DNA from 2 places in the Photorhabdus laumondii genome. Region 1 is predicted to be linked to the other one. Evidence: predicted binding sites of a transcription regulator. Region 1 holds the regulator's gene; the other holds the start of a gene.
The links. The regulator sigma-54, encoded in region 1, starts transcription at its own class of promoters, with help from an activator protein. The targets are predictions, from matches to a motif close to GTTGGCACANNTTTCGCTNT.
Positions count from the first base shown of each region.

Region 2: a site for sigma-54 is predicted at 4,635-4,654, ahead of glnA (glutamate--ammonia ligase). Genes of this name have one in related genera too.

Region 1 covers NZ_CP024901.1:4,724,709-4,732,706, reverse strand. Annotated here, with positions in the region: gene rnk (nucleoside diphosphate kinase regulator) at 1-304, opposite strand, end outside; gene npr (PTS phosphocarrier protein NPr) at 493-765, opposite strand; gene rapZ (RNase adapter RapZ) at 765-1,616, opposite strand; gene ptsN (PTS IIA-like nitrogen regulatory protein PtsN) at 1,700-2,167, opposite strand; gene hpf (ribosome hibernation promoting factor) at 2,291-2,578, opposite strand; gene rpoN (RNA polymerase factor sigma-54) at 2,602-4,044, opposite strand; gene lptB (LPS export ABC transporter ATP-binding protein) at 4,072-4,797, opposite strand; gene lptA (lipopolysaccharide ABC transporter substrate-binding protein LptA) at 4,804-5,337, opposite strand; gene lptC (LPS export ABC transporter periplasmic protein LptC) at 5,318-5,896, opposite strand; gene kdsC (3-deoxy-manno-octulosonate-8-phosphatase KdsC) at 5,917-6,480, opposite strand; gene kdsD (arabinose-5-phosphate isomerase KdsD) at 6,498-7,466, opposite strand; gene PluTT01m_RS20750 (calcium/sodium antiporter) at 7,491-7,998, opposite strand, start outside.
Region 2 covers NZ_CP024901.1:248,379-256,376, reverse strand. Annotated here, with positions in the region: gene PluTT01m_RS01235 (carbon starvation CstA family protein) at 1-853, shown strand, start outside; gene PluTT01m_RS27345 (DUF5993 family protein) at 1,735-1,893, shown strand; gene PluTT01m_RS01230 (disulfide bond formation protein B) at 1,908-2,477, shown strand; gene typA (ribosome-dependent GTPase TypA) at 2,540-4,378, opposite strand; gene glnA (glutamate--ammonia ligase) at 4,820-6,229, shown strand; gene glnL (nitrogen regulation protein NR(II)) at 6,383-7,432, shown strand; gene glnG (nitrogen regulation protein NR(I)) at 7,442-7,998, shown strand, end outside.

The DNA.
Region 1 (7,998 bases):
GAAGGCCCAATAATGCAGCGCCTAAAGGAGCCATAACAGAAAGCTGATCTGAACTGTCTTGCAGTGACGCTGGATAAACTAAAGTACGTACCCGTTCTTCATTGCTTGTCAGATCAATAAAACGAACCCGGCTGTTCATCGTCACAACATCTGATGGAATTTCTGCTGGCGGTACAATCTCTGCACGATCCAGCTCCTCATTCAAAGCGTCAGCGATACTAGTATCTGCAAACGCTGGCTGTTCCAACAGGGAATCTAAACGTTCTGCGTCTAATTCGTTGATGATAATTGCTGGTTTAGTCATACCACACTCCAAATGGATTCCAATACAAAATAACACCCCGCACCATGAGGAGGGGGGTGTTATTTAAAATGATTAACCTGATAGTAGGCTGTTCTTACTGGAAAATAAAGAGATCATGATCACGAACTGTTTTGTGCTGCTAATGAAAACAGTGAAGGACATGATAATCCTCAGGTGAGTGAGCAACGTTATTCTTCGTCAAATCCCGAATTAAATAGATCAATAATAGCTGCGAGAGCTTGCTCTTCATCTGGGCCACTGGCTTCAACTTCAATATAGCTGCCTTTTTCTGAATCCAGCATTAGCATAGCAATTACGCTGCTGGCCTCGGCTTCAACATGGCTATCATTGCGTAAAATGACATGAGATTCAAAGAGCTGTACTAGATCATACAGCTTCATTGCTGGCCGGGCGTGCATTCCCAGCCGATTTTTGATTTCAAGTCTCTGCTTGACAGTCATTATTTTCGCTTTTCGAGAGTACGGTGGCGCGACTGTACGTTTTTTCCTCTGGAACGAAAATAATCGGCCAACTGTTCTGCCACATAAACAGAACGGTGTTTACCGCCGGTACAGCCAATAGCAACGGTCAGATAGCTGCGGTTATTGGTTTCAAGCATGGGTAGCCAGAGTTCAAGATAACTGCGGGTTTGATAGATGAAGTTATGCACTTCCGTATGACGGTCGAGGAAAGCGGCTACAGGACGATCAAGACCGGTCATTGGCCGTAATTTGGGGTCCCAGTGTGGGTTTGGCAGGAAACGTACGTCAAAAACATAGTCGGCATCAATTGGAATGCCATGCTTGAAGCCGAAAGACTCAAAGACCATTGTCAACTCACGTTCCCGTTTGCCGAGCAGACGCGTTCTTAGCATCTCAGCCAATTCATGGACTGACATTTCGGAAGTGTCGATAATCAGGTCAGCTCTTGAACGAAGGGGTTCCAGCAGATCACTTTCTTGATCAATCGCGCTTTCCAGAGAAAGATTTTTGCTTGATAGCGGATGCAGACGGCGAGTGTCGCTATAACGGCGGATCAATGTATTACGTTCAGCATCGAGGAATAATAATTGCGGTGAGAAACTCGCTGGTAGTTTAGTCAGAGCTTCTTCGAAAACTTCAGGTGATTCCGGCATGTTTCTTACATCAATACTAACCGCAGCAGAAATATCGCGGTCAGCTAGCGTATTTGCTAATTCCGGTAGTAATACTACCGGCAAGTTGTCTACACAATAAAAACCCATATCTTCCAGTGCGCGTAAGGCAACGGATTTACCTGAACCGGAACGGCCACTGACTATCATCAGCACCATGAGGCAACTCCCCTTAATTTTTTAGTGGTTATTATGAGCCACTCTTATCTATTGCTTCTATTGCTATCCATGCATTGCAACAGTTATTCAGTGATAATTGTGTATAGTTCTTCATCACTTTGTGCCGATCTTAAACGACGGCAGAGATTTTTATCTGCAAGACGTTTGGCAATCAATGACAATGTGTGTAGGTGTGTTTGGCATTGATCGTTTGGAACCAGTAAAGCAAACAGCAAATCGACTGGTTGATTATCAATGGCATCGAAAGCAATAGGTTGTTCCAGATTTAGGAAAACGCCAACCGCTTGATCTGAGCTTTCTTCATCTAACTTACCGTGGGGGATGGCAATACCACTGCCAATTCCAGTAGTACCTACTTTTTCTCGGGTCAATATTGCTTCGAATACGACATTTTCTGGTAACTTAAGCTGCTGAGATGCTAGCTCACTGATAATCTCTAAAGCCCGTTTTTTGCTCGAACAATGTACATTATTGCGCGTACATGCGAGGGAAAGCACCGAACTTAGTAGTAAATCTGCTTGATTATTCATTTTCCTATTCACTTAGGTGCTTATTGATACAGGATGCCATAGGTTATCTGTGGCATCCTGTATTTGCGCACTGTTTTACAGCAATACTCTGCTGTTGTTACTACATTTTTTGTTAAATAACTGTTAATGATGTTTCAGTTTGTCTTTATGCTTGGTTAATTGACGCGCCAGTTTATCGACCAGTCCATCAATTGCTGCATACATATCTTCATGTTCTGATGATGCGTGCAACTCACCTCCGTTAATGTGTACAGTAGCTTCGGCGATTTGTTGTACCTTTTCCACTCGGAGGATTACCTGAGTCAGGTTGATCCTGTCGAAATATTGATCCAGTTTGCTGCATTTTGCAGTGATAATGTCGCGTAATGCATCAGTAATTTCAATATTGTGGCCGGTTATTTTGAGTTGCATATTGTCTTCCTTCTCTGTTCATTTCAAACCAGACGCCTACGTTGGTTTGATGGCGGAATGGATAACGACTCTCGATATTTTGCGACAGTTCGTCGGGCAACCATGATGCCTTGATCGGCTAGCATGCTCGTCAGTTTGCTGTCACTTAATGGTTTGGCGGAGTTCTCCGCTGCTACCAGTTTTTTCACCAAAGCCCGTATTGCAGTTGAAGAGGCTTCGCCTCCACTTTCTGTATTGACATGGCTGGAGAAAAAATACTTCAATTCAAAAATACCACGTGGGCTGTGCAGGAATTTCTGGGTAGTCACCCTGGAAATGGTGGATTCATGCATATCAACCTGGAAAGCAATGTCTGCCAAGACCATCGGTTTCATATATTCTTCACCATGTTCAAAAAATTCCTGTTGCTGTTCTACAATACAACGCGCAACTTTCAGCAGAGTATCATTTCGGCTTTCCAGGCTTTTGATAAGCCACTTGGCCTCTTGTAGGTTATTGCGGATAAACTGACTGTCACTTTCATTGCGCGTATGTTGCCCAAGCTCTGCATAATGCTGATTAATGTGTAAACGGGGGATACTATCTGTATTCAATTCTACTTGCCAGTGTTCACTTTCTTTTCGAACCAGTACATCGGGGATGACATATTCTGATTCGCCAGTGTTTATTGCCAGGCCAGGCTTTGGTGCAAGTGACTGGATTAAACTTATGGCCTCTTTCAGAGTATCTTCTGTCAAGTGGCTCAGACGGATTAAATTGCGGAAATCCCAATGACCTAATAGCTCCAAATGGTTGCAAACGATCAGTTTTGCCTCTTTCAGGTAAGGTGTTTCTGGCGGAAACATTGATAGCTGGACGAGTAGACAATCTTTTAGATCACGAGCGGCGACACCGATAGGATCGAAATGCTGTATCTGCTTGAGCACAGTTTCCACTTCTGCCAGAGTGAGTTGGTTGTCGCCGAGGCTGGCAAGGATATCTTCTAGTGGTACAGTGAGATAGCCAGTGTCATCTACGGCATCAATGATTGATGTCGCAATCGCCGCATCTATTTCCGTGAAAGGGGTCAACTTTGCCTGCCACATCAAATAGTCTTGCAGGGTTTGAACGGTTTCACCTTGGTAAAGTGGCAGTTCGCCGTCGTCGTTATAGTCATTGCGTGTCCCGGAAGGTGTGCCAGCGGTGTAAATTTCATCCCAACTGACATCCAGGGGTAACTCATCTGGCATATCCTTTTGTTGCAAGGCATCAAGCGTATCCATAGCTTCCGTTTCGTTATCGGGAAGTTCCTGATTGCCAATTTCCTGATGTTCTTCATCCTGTTCAAGCAAAGGATTCATTTCTAACGCTTGTTGTATTTCCTGTTGGAGTTCAAGCGTAGAAAGTTGCAACAAACGAATAGCTTGTTGGAGCTGTGGTGTCATAGCCAGTTGCTGACTAAGCCTGAGTTGCAAACTTTGCTTCATAGCGTTAAATCAATTCTCCTGGCCGAATTAGAGCCGGAAACCTTCGCCTAAATAAACGCGCTTCACCTGTTCATTATTAAGAATATCATTAGGTGTGCCGTGAGCAATCAGATGCCCTTGGCTGACAATATAAGCACGTTCGCATACATCCAATGTTTCACGGACATTGTGGTCTGTGATAAGGACCCCTAGTCCATAATCTCTCAAATGCTGAATGATTTTCTTGATATCGATGACTGAGATAGGATCTACGCCGGCGAAAGGCTCATCCAGCAAAATAAATTTCGGATTAGCTGCCAGCGCTCTGGCAATCTCTACGCGGCGACGTTCACCTCCGGAAAGTGATTGACCAAGATTGTCACGTAGGTGGCTGATATGGAACTCTTCCATCAGCTCTTCGGCACGTTCTTTCCGCTGTTCTTGAGTCAGATCCTGGCGGATCTCCAATACAGCCATCAGGTTGTCGAATACGCTTAGCCGGCGGAAAATAGAAGCTTCCTGAGGCAAATAACCAATACCACGGCGTGCCCGTTCGTGAAGTGGCAGTAGGCTAATATCTTCATTATCAATGGTAATTGTCCCGGTATCCCGTGAAACGATACCGACGACCATATAGAAAGTCGTCGTTTTCCCTGCACCGTTCGGACCAAGCAGGCCGACAATTTCGCCGGAGTTCACGTTTAGGCTGACATTTTCAACGACCTTACGGCCTTTGTAAGCTTTTGCCAGGTTTTCTGCGTTTAGTATTGCCATATATCGTTATTTACTCTTGTTGTTAGCCCCTGGGCCTTCTTCTTGTAATTGAGAAGGTAGTAGGACGGTGGTCACTCGTTTACCTTTGTCACTAAACGCTTCCATCTGCTGAGTTGGGACTAGATAGGTGATACGGTCGCCTTTTATATTGCTGTCTAACTGTTCTAAATAGGCATTGCCAGTGAGTGTAACCAGCTCTTTATCCATTTCGTAACGCATTTTGGCACCGCGGCCCTTGATTGGTTTGCCATTGTCCTGTAATTGATAGAAGGTTACCGGATTGCCAAATGCTTCAATAACCATTTTCTTAGAATCGCCATCTGGGCGAGTCACAACAACTTTGTCAGCGCGGATATCGATAGAACCCTGTTTGACGATCACATCTTCTGTAAATGTGGCAGTGTTCCCTGTCATGTCAAGGGCTTGTTTAGCAGAATCGATAGAAATGGGTTTCTGTGTGTCATCTTTCAGTGCCATAGCGGGAAGACTGACTACAAAGATAGCACTGGCAATAAAAGCATTACGGATTCTGTTTTTCATGTTGGATTTCATAGTAGGTGTTAACCTTTTCAATCAGTTCAGCGGTTTTGTTTCTCAGGTTGCCACGCATTTTCATACCGACGGATTTTAGCCCGACACCAATCAGTGTGACCTGATCGTCAGATGAAACATCCTGAGTGGTCAGGTTGATGATAGCGTTCTCTGTAGTAATACGTTGTAATTGTGACGTATTAGTTAGACTGTCAACCTGTACGTCTCCGTAAAGATAGAGCATTTTGTCATTAGTTAGTTTGGCTTTGTTAGCACGAACTGTCCATGTAGCAATGGCATTTGAGTCATAAGTAATTAATACCGGTTTAGTAAACCAAGTAAGTTTTGACTCTGCATAGTTTTGGACGTCATCAGCGACCAGTTTATACGTCAGTTTCCCCGTAGGGTCATAAACAAAAGTTATAGCTTCCTGACTTTGATAGGTTGGCTGACTGTTATCTGTGGCAGAAGATGATTTAATCTCATCTGAATCAGACAAGTTCCAGCCAATTAACGCCAGGATGATTAATACCAGAGTTATCACCAACCAGGATTTGATTCTATCCATTCTCGTTTCACTTCAACCTACTATATTGATAATCCTTTGGCTTCTTCCAGCTTATTCTGAGCAAAAAGCACCAAATCACAAAGTTCCCTTACCGCGCCGTGCCCCCCTGCAATTTGGGTGACATAATGCGCTTTTGGTAAGAGCAATGGATGTGCATCTGCCACAGCGACAGATAACCCCACTTGTTCCATGACCGGCCAGTCAATCAGATCATCGCCGATGTAAGCAACCTGTTCTGGTCTTAATCCCAGTGTATCTAACAATTTTTGGTACGCCAAAACCTTATCACTTTGTCCTTGGTAAAGATGTGTAATACCTAAGGTGTTTGCTCGATCTTCCAGCAATTTTGCTTTACGACCGGTAATAATAGCGACTTCGATTCCTGAAGTAATTAAGCAGCGAATTCCGTAACCATCTCGAACATTAAATGTTTTTAATTCTTCACCGTTATTGCCCATATAGATCCGGCCATCGGACATAACACCGTCAACATCGCAAATCAGCAAGCGGATTTTACGGGCTTTTTCAATAACGTCTTTATCAACTGGACCATAACAGGTGTCCAAATAAACTAATTGGCTCATTAAGGCGTTTTCTCCGGTTACACCACACCCGCTTGTAGCAGGTCATGCATATGTAATACACCAAGCAATTTATTGTCCTCTGCAACTAATAAGGACGTGATATGGTGTGACTGCATTAAGTTCAATGCATCAACTGCAAGGGCATGCGGTTTGATGCGGATACCGCCCGTTGTCATAACATCTGAAATTTTGACATTGTACAAATCGACGCCCATATCAAATACTCGCCGTAAGTCACCGTCAGTAAAAATACCATCAATATACCTATTTTCATCGCAAATGACGGTCATACCCAGTTTTTGCCGGGTGATTTCGAGCAGCGCTTCGCGTAAGGTGGCGTTACGATTAACCTTTGGAATATCATCGCCTGTACTCATCAAATCACTCACCAGTAGCAGAAGTTTGCGCCCAAGAGTGCCGCCTGGATGTGATAGTGCGAAATCTTCAGCAGTAAAGCCGCGTGCCTGGAGCAATGCAACCGCTAAAGCATCGCCCATAACCAGTGTTGCAGTAGTACTGGTTGTAGGAGCCAAACCTAGCGGACAGGCCTCCTGTGGGACTTTGATACACAGATGGATATCGGCGGCTTTTCCCATACTACTGTTGCAATTGTTAGTCATGCAGATAAGCGGGATTTTTTGGCGTTTTAATGCGGGAATCAGCGACAAAATTTCACTGGATTCACCCGAATTTGAGATGGCTAAAACAATGTCTTTAGGTGTGATCATGCCGAGGTCGCCGTGGCTGGCTTCTCCCGGATGAACGAAAAAGGATGGTGTACCGGTGCTGGCGAAAGTGGCAGCAATTTTACACCCGATATGGCCGGATTTGCCCATCCCCATGACAATCACTTTACCTTCGCAGTTGAACATCAGTTCACAGGTACGGTCAAAATCTCCGTTTATATGTTGTTCAAGTTCTGTTAATCCATCACGTTCTATGTGTAATACTTTTTTACCCGCTTGCTGAAAATCAATCTTAGGCATTTCTTTTTCCTACTCATTCTGTGTTTATTCAATGCTGTAATTGGAAATAAACAGTACGATAAAATAAGCGATAAAGCAGCTTAATAACAGGACACCTTTAAATCGGTTTAATCGGTGTTTACGACCCAGACAAAATGCAGTAAATATTATGCTGGCTACCATCATTACCCAAAAGTCACGATGGAAAGATTCAGGTGAAATGGCTGCTGGTGAGAGTAATGCGGGAAGGCCCAAAACAATTGATATATTGAATATATTCGAACCTATAATATTCCCGAATGCAATATCATCTTCGCCTTTGAATGCTGCGGCAATAGAGGTTGCTAATTCTGGCAAGCTGGTACCGACCGCAAGTACGGTAAGCCCGATAACTAATTCACTGATGCCATAAATGCGGGCAATAACAGTTGCATTATCAATAACCATACGAGTTGCCATAGGTAAAATAAGTAACCCTAATAGAATCCAAAGTAGGGCAATGTGTTTATTGCCTTCGACCGGTAATTCGGCAGCCTGTTCTTGCGTATAAATA
Region 2 (7,998 bases), 1.2 Mb from region 1:
TGTTGCGCTGATGGTCGGTTTAGCGATGAGCGATAAACCTTTCTATTCACAAGGATTGGATTTCACCACTAACTTCAACCCGAAAGATCTGCCGATCTGGCCATTGCTGTTTGTCACGATTGCTTGTGGTGCTATTTCTGGTTTCCACGCCACTCAGTCTCCGCTGATGGCACGTTGTATGCAGAATGAAAAAAATGGCCGTTTCGTTTTCTACGGTGCAATGATTGGTGAAGGTATTATCGCACTAATCTGGTGTACATTGGGCCTGAGCTTCTATGAAGATACTAACGCATTACAAGCCGTGATTGATCAAGGTACGGCCTCTCTGGTTGTTCACGAAGTGTCCACGTCTCTGTTAGGTACTGTCGGCGGTATTCTGGCAATCCTCGGTGTGGTGATTTTGCCAATTACTTCTGGCGATACCGCATTCCGTTCTGCCCGGCTTATTATTGCTGAATTCCTGAATATTCCTCAGCAACAAATGACCAAACGTCTGTTATTAAGTGTGCCAATGTTTATTGTCGGTTATCTGATTACCAAAACCGATTTCAATATTATCTGGCGTTATTTCGGTTGGGCAAACCAAACCACAGCAATGGTCATGTTATGGGCGGCTTCCGCATGGCTGCTGCGCCGTAATAAATTCCATTGGATTACTACCCTACCAGCCATGTTTATGACTGCGGTGTGCTTCACCTATCTGGCATTTGCACCAGAAGGTTTTGCGCTAAACTGGAATATCTCTGTTGTTATCGGCCTGGCAGCAATGGCGGTTGTCACAATGACTTTCTTTGCAAAAGTCCGCTCCCAATCAGCTTCCGATAATATAAAAGCTAAAGCATTAAATGAGTAAAAACCTAAGAAGAAATTAAATATCACAACAGCCCCTCACGATAAAAAGTTGAGGGGTTTTAATTGCCAGCCTCCTTTATCGTGATAAGCAACACTTATTCCTCCCGAAAATATCAGGCAAGATATCACATGGATATTGATAATTTAAGCGTTACGCCAGAACAATGAGTGTCTACATATTGCAAGTTATGCCAGAAGCTCACGGCTCATTATCGTGACAAACAATGAAAAAGCATTCATCTGGGTAGAGGATTAATTGTAGAAAATTAGGCAGATTAGGCCATTTAAAAGCAAACCTACGAATAGTCGTTAAATTGAGAAGTTTCCAGGCAAAGATACGATTTGTCGTTTTAAATCGTTTCCTGCTTAACTATTAAATAAAAAACAGCTCATTGAAACTCTCGCCAAATGATAATCACGCTAATCCTGCTGAATGGTGGCAAACATAAACAAGATTGACTACAATTGTTATTAGCAGCACACTACGAATAGTGTGTTAAATCATACACCATTCGAATACTAAAACTTTGCTTTAATAAATGTATACCCAATGGATTTCAAGATGCATCGCGACGGCAAGGGAGCGAATCCCCGGGAGCATAGATAACTATGTGACCGAGGTGAGTGAATGCAGCCAACAAAGAAGCAACTTGAAAGATGACGGGTATAGGTTTGTACGTTTTCAAATGCGATACCAAAGAGAACAACGCCCATTAATGGCACCAAAGCTTTTCTTTTAATGGACAACTTGTCTTTGGATAGTTGATCGCTTGTATTGAAGTAAACGATCCTAAACTGAGTTCGATAAATTCCCTCCCCTGAAGAAAGCAATCTACTACAGGGAAAGGGCTTGAATGTTTTTAGAAAACAGGAGAATCAACCATGTATATGTTTTTACCTTTTTTACTCGCATTATTTGCGGTTATCACCACCCTATATGGCAAGTATAAAACGAGTTATACCCTCTGGGGCCTTCTTTCGGTGACGACTGTAGCTTGGTTTATCCATCATGCAACTGATTCGTTAAATCTATCTTTTTAACGGGAGACAATCTGATGAATCAGGTATTAGCAACAAAACAACAGATCAGCTTCGGCATGATATTTAACCTCATAGGGTTATTTGCTATCAGTGCTGTCCTAACCCTTGCCTTCTATTATCAATTGGTCCTTTCAGAACTCCCTTGTCCATTATGTTTGCTACAGCGAGCAGGCATGATCATGATAGGGTTTGGTTTCCTGTTTAATCTGTGTTTTGGTATCAAAAGTGCGCACTATGGCTTATCACTTATCGGCTGTGTCGTGACTGGCATTGTTGCGATCCGACAAGTATTTTTACATATCACACCCGGTGATCTCGGTTATGGTTCCGCGCTTTTTGGTATACATTTCTACACTTGGGCCCTTATCTGCTCAGTAATCGCGATTATCGGCATATCCGTCATGCTGATATTGAAAAGCCTGGAAAAAACAACCGAAGAAAAGCAAAAAACATCTGCCATCGGTCAGATTATTATCGGATTATTTGTCATATTAATTACCGCAAATTTAATCTCCACTATTTTGGAGTGTGGCGGTGGGCAGTGTGATGACAACCCAACGTTCTATCAATTGCTCGGTAAATAATTCATTTGTTAAAAAAACTCAGGGCGCCATTGGCGCCCTAAGCATGGGTATTGCAGGAAAGATTATGCTTCTTTACTGCGATACGCACGACGGCGTTCGTTTTCCGTCAAATGGCGTTTACGCAGACGAATAGACACCGGGGTCACTTCCACCAGCTCGTCATCATCAATAAACTCCAAAGCCTGCTCCAGGGTTTTCTTAATATGTGGAGACAGGGTTGTCGCTTCGTCAGTACCAGATGCACGGACGTTAGTCAGTTTCTTACCTGTCAGACAGTTAACTGTCAGGTCATTAGAACGAGAATGAATACCGATCACTTGACCTTCATACACTTCTGCACCATGACCAAGGAATAACTTACCGCGCTCCTGTAAGCTGTAAAGTGCATAAGCAACTGCTTTACCCTGACCATTGGAAATCATCACGCCGTTCTGACGGCGACCGATTTCACCCGGACGAATATCATCATAGTGGCTGAATGTTGCATACAGCAGACCGGTACCGGAGGTCATCGTCATGAACTCAGTACGAAAGCCAATCAGACCACGGCTTGGAATAACATAATCAAGACGCACACGACCTTTACCGTCTGGTAACATATCGCGCAGATCCGCTTTACGCTCACCCAAGCCCTGCATCACATCTCCCTGATGCTGCTCTTCAATATCCAGCGTTACTTGTTCGAAAGGTTCTTGCTTACGACCATCGATCTCACGGAAGATAACTTTCGGACGGGATACCGCCAGTTCAAAACCTTCACGGCGCATGTTCTCAATCAGAACAGATAAGTGCAATTCACCACGGCCAGAAACACGGAACGCATCCGGATCTTCGGTTTCTTCGACACGCAGGGCGACATTGTGAACCAACTCTTTCTTTAGACGCTCAAGGATTTGACGTGAGGTGACATATTTGCCTTCACGTCCACAGAAAGGGGAGGTGTTAACACAGAAATACATGCTTACCGTCGGCTCATCAACAGCCAAGGGTGGCAATGCTTCAACAGCATTAGTATCACACAGCGTATCGGAAATATTCAGCTCACCCAAGCCGGTAATCGCAACGATGTCGCCCGCTTCCGCTTGCTCACTCTCAATACGCTCCAGCCCCAGATGACCCAGTACCTTACCGATTTTGCCGTTCCGGGTTTTACCTTCACTATCAATAATTGTAACGTTCTGGTTTGGCTTAACAGTACCGCGCTTAATACGGCCAATCCCGATAACACCAACATAATTGTTATAGTCCAGCTGAGAAATCTGCATCTGGAATGAACCATTAAGGTCAACTTTCGGTGGTTCTACATGATCGACAATCGCCTGATACAACGGCGTCATATCTTCCGCCATATCTTCATGATCAGTACCGGCAATTCCCATCAATGCCGATGCATAGATAATGGGGAAGTCCAGTTGCTCATCAGTCGCACCCAGATTGACAAACAGGTCAAATACCTGATCCACAACCCAATCAGGGCGTGCGCCAGGACGGTCAACTTTGTTAATGACCACAATCGGTTTCAAACCATGAGCGAACGCTTTCTGTGTCACAAAACGGGTCTGAGGCATTGGCCCGTCCATAGCATCGACCAGCAAGAGTACGCTGTCGACCATAGACATAACACGTTCTACTTCACCGCCGAAATCGGCATGTCCCGGAGTGTCTACGATATTAATACGGTAGTCATTCCATTTAATGGCGGTATTTTTTGCGAGAATAGTAATTCCACGCTCTTTCTCCAGATCATTGGAGTCCATCACACGCTCTGTCGTTGTCGCACGGTCACCGAAAGTACCGGATTGTTGCAGCAGCTTGTCAACCAGGGTCGTTTTACCGTGGTCAACGTGCGCGATAATGGCGATATTACGCAATTTTTCGATCACAAACTTTGCCTCAGGCATTTATAGAAATGGCGCGCTATTGTACACACATTGGTCGAAGGACTAAACAGGATCACAATAATCTACGCTTAACAACTTGATAACAATGAAATTGTGATCCCTTTCACACCCATAAATAGACGCATTTTTGACATAAACGCACTAATATTGTGCGCCTCAGTAATACAATTGCACCAATATAGTGCAATTTTCCCAAATATTCAGATATCCCATCACCGGTATACCCACGATACAGTATATTGCAAGGCGTTAAAAAGTTGGCATGCTTTTCGCAAAAGCTTTTCGTGATTGAATTGATTTTCACAACTATTTGACTTTCACAACTATAAGTTTGCAAACGTGTAATATAACCTTGTTAAGGTAAAACGATGTGATTGTGTTTTCTTTAGTCTTAATCACGACAATTTTATCAAGACCGACACAAACCAGGAGAAACCGAGTATGTCCGTTGAACATGTTTTAACCATGATTGAAGAGCATCAGGTGAAGTTTATTGATTTGCGTTTCACTGATACCAAAGGCAAAGAACAACATATGACCATTCCTGCTCATCAGGTTAATGCAGACTTCTTTGAAGATGGCAAAATGTTTGACGGATCTTCAATCAGCGGTTGGAAAGGGATTAACGAATCTGACATGGTACTGATGCCAGACCCAAGCACAGCCATGCTTGATCCCTTCTTTGACGATGCCACACTGACTCTACGTTGTGACATTTTGGAACCAGGCACTATGCAAGGCTATGACCGTGATCCCCGTTCCATCTCCAAGCGTGCTGAAAACTTCCTACGTTCAAGCGGCATTGCCGATACTGTCCTGTGCGGACCAGAGCCTGAGTTTTTCCTGTTTGATGACGTGCGCTTCAGCAGTGCCATGTCTCATTCTTACTATCACATCGATGATATCGAAGCTGCATGGAATTCCGGGACGCAGTACGAAGGCGGTAACAAAGGCCATCGGCCTGCGGTAAAAGGCGGTTATGCTCCGCTGCCTCCTGTTGATTCTTCGCAGGATTTACGTTCAGCGATGTGCCTGACGATGGAAGAGATGGGGTTGGTTGTAGAGGCTCACCATCATGAAGTGGGAACAGCAGGCCAAAATGAAATCGCCACCCGCTTTAACACCATGACCAAAAAAGCGGACGAAACCCAAATTTACAAATACGTCGTACATAATGTCGCGCACAATTTTGGCAAAACCGCAACCTTTATGCCAAAACCACTGGTTGGTGATAATGGTTCCGGTATGCACTGCCATATGTCTCTGTCTAAAAACGGTACTAACTTGTTTGCTGGTGACAAATACGGCGGTCTATCTGAACTGGCGCTATTCTACATTGGCGGTATTATCAAACATGCTCGTGCGCTGAACGCGTTTACCAACCCGACAACCAACTCTTATAAACGTTTGGTTCCGGGCTATGAAGCCCCGGTGATGCTGGCCTACTCTGCCCGTAACCGTTCGGCATCTATCCGTATTCCGGTTGTTGCCAGCACCAAAGCTCGCCGTATTGAAGTACGTTTCCCTGATCCGGCGGCTAACCCTTATCTGGCATTCGCCGCTCAATTGATGGCTGGCCTTGACGGCATCATCAATAAAATCCATCCGGGTGATGCGATGGATAAAAACCTGTATGACCTACCACCGGAAGAAGCTAAAGAGATCCCAACTGTCGCCTCTTCTCTGGATGAAGCACTGGCAGCACTGGATGCCGACCGTGAATTCTTGACTCGTGGCGGTGTATTCACCGATGACGCCATTGATGCTTATATTGACTTGAAAAACAGTGAAATAGAGCGTGTCCGTCTGACACCACATCCACTGGAGTTTGAACTCTATTACAGTGTGTAATTAGCAGCACCGTTTCCGCTGATCATTTTTTGTTGCCGTGAAACCTTTAGCCCATCTTCGGATGGGCCCTTTTCCTGCTATCCAAATTTCAGGCTTTGACTGGGTTTTACGCTCGAACATGATACAGTGCACCAAAAAAGTGCAGGAGTGTGGATGAAAACGGAAAATCTGCCCGATAGCGGGCAAATATTAAATTCGCTCATTAACAGTGTACTGGTACTGGATACTGATCTCGTCATCCGCTATGCCAACCATGCAGCACTACAATTATTCGCTCAGAGTGCCCGTAAACTATTCGGTACACCTCTTCCAGTACTGTTCAGCTATTTTTCACTGGATACAGAACTGATGCATTCTAGTCTGGTCAGCGGCCAGAGTTTTACTGATAACGAAGTAACATTAGTGGTTGAGAACCGCTTTCACATTATGTCGCTCAGTGCCCAACCGATTTCCGAGCAGTTCATCTTGCTGGAACTGGCACCTATGGATAGTCAACGCCGGTTAAGCCAAGAGCAGGTACAACAAGCTCAGCAGACAGCCGCACGGGAATTGGTTCGGGGGCTGGCACATGAAATCAAAAACCCCCTTGGTGGGTTGAGAGGAGCCGCGCAATTGCTGTCAAAAGCACTGCCTGATCCTGCTTTGCAGGAATACACCCAGGTGATTATTGAACAAGCCGACCGATTGCGCCATCTGGTAGACAGATTGCTTGGCCCACAACATCCGGGTGAACGAATTAAGCAAAGCATTCATTATGTTGCTGAACGAGTTTCCCAGTTAGTCTCGCTGGAAATGCCGGATAACGTCACACTGGTAAAAGATTATGATCCCAGTTTGCCAGAACTGGCCCACTATCCTGATCAAATTGAACAGGTACTACTAAATATCACCCGTAATGCCTTGCAAGCGCTAGGAAAACAGGGGGGAACCATTACCCTCCGCACTCGTACTGCTTTTCAGATTACCTTGCATGGTAAGCGCTATCGTCTGGCGGCCAGAATTGACGTGGAAGATAACGGGCCAGGTATCCCGCCACAAATTCAGGATACCTTGTTTTACCCAATGGTCAGTGCGCATGAAGGCGGAACAGGTCTTGGTCTATCCATTGCTCGTAATTTAATAGACCAACACTCCGGCAAAATAGAATTTACCAGTTGGCCGGGGCACACAGCATTTTCTATCTACTTACCCATTAAGAAATAGAGGATAACGATGCAACAGGGAAAAATTTGGATCGTCGATGATGACAGTTCAATCCGCTGGGTACTGGAACGGGCGTTAAGTAACGCGGGGATGGAATGTACCAGTTTTGCCGACGCGGATAGCGCCCTGACCGCGCTGGCCCAAAACACACCTGATGTACTGATTTCGGATATCCGTATGCCGGGAATGAATGGGCTAAACCTACTGAATAATATCAAACAGAGCAACCCGTTGCTGCCAGTCATCATTATGACCGCCCATTCTGATCTGGATGCTGCGGTCAATGCTTACCAACAAGGCGCTTTTGATTACTTACCAAAACCCTTTGATATTGATGAAGCCGTCGCATTGCTGGAACGAGCGCTTAGTCACTCCCGCGATCAGAATCAATCAATTAAAAGTCCACAGGTTGTCACACCCGTTTCTGACATGATAGGAGAAGCGCCTGCCATGCAGGACGTTTACCGCATTATCGGCCGCCTCTCCCGTTCCTCTATCAGCGTCCTAATTAATGGCGAATCCGGTACCGGAAAAGAGCTGGTGGCTCATGCGCTGCACCGTCACAG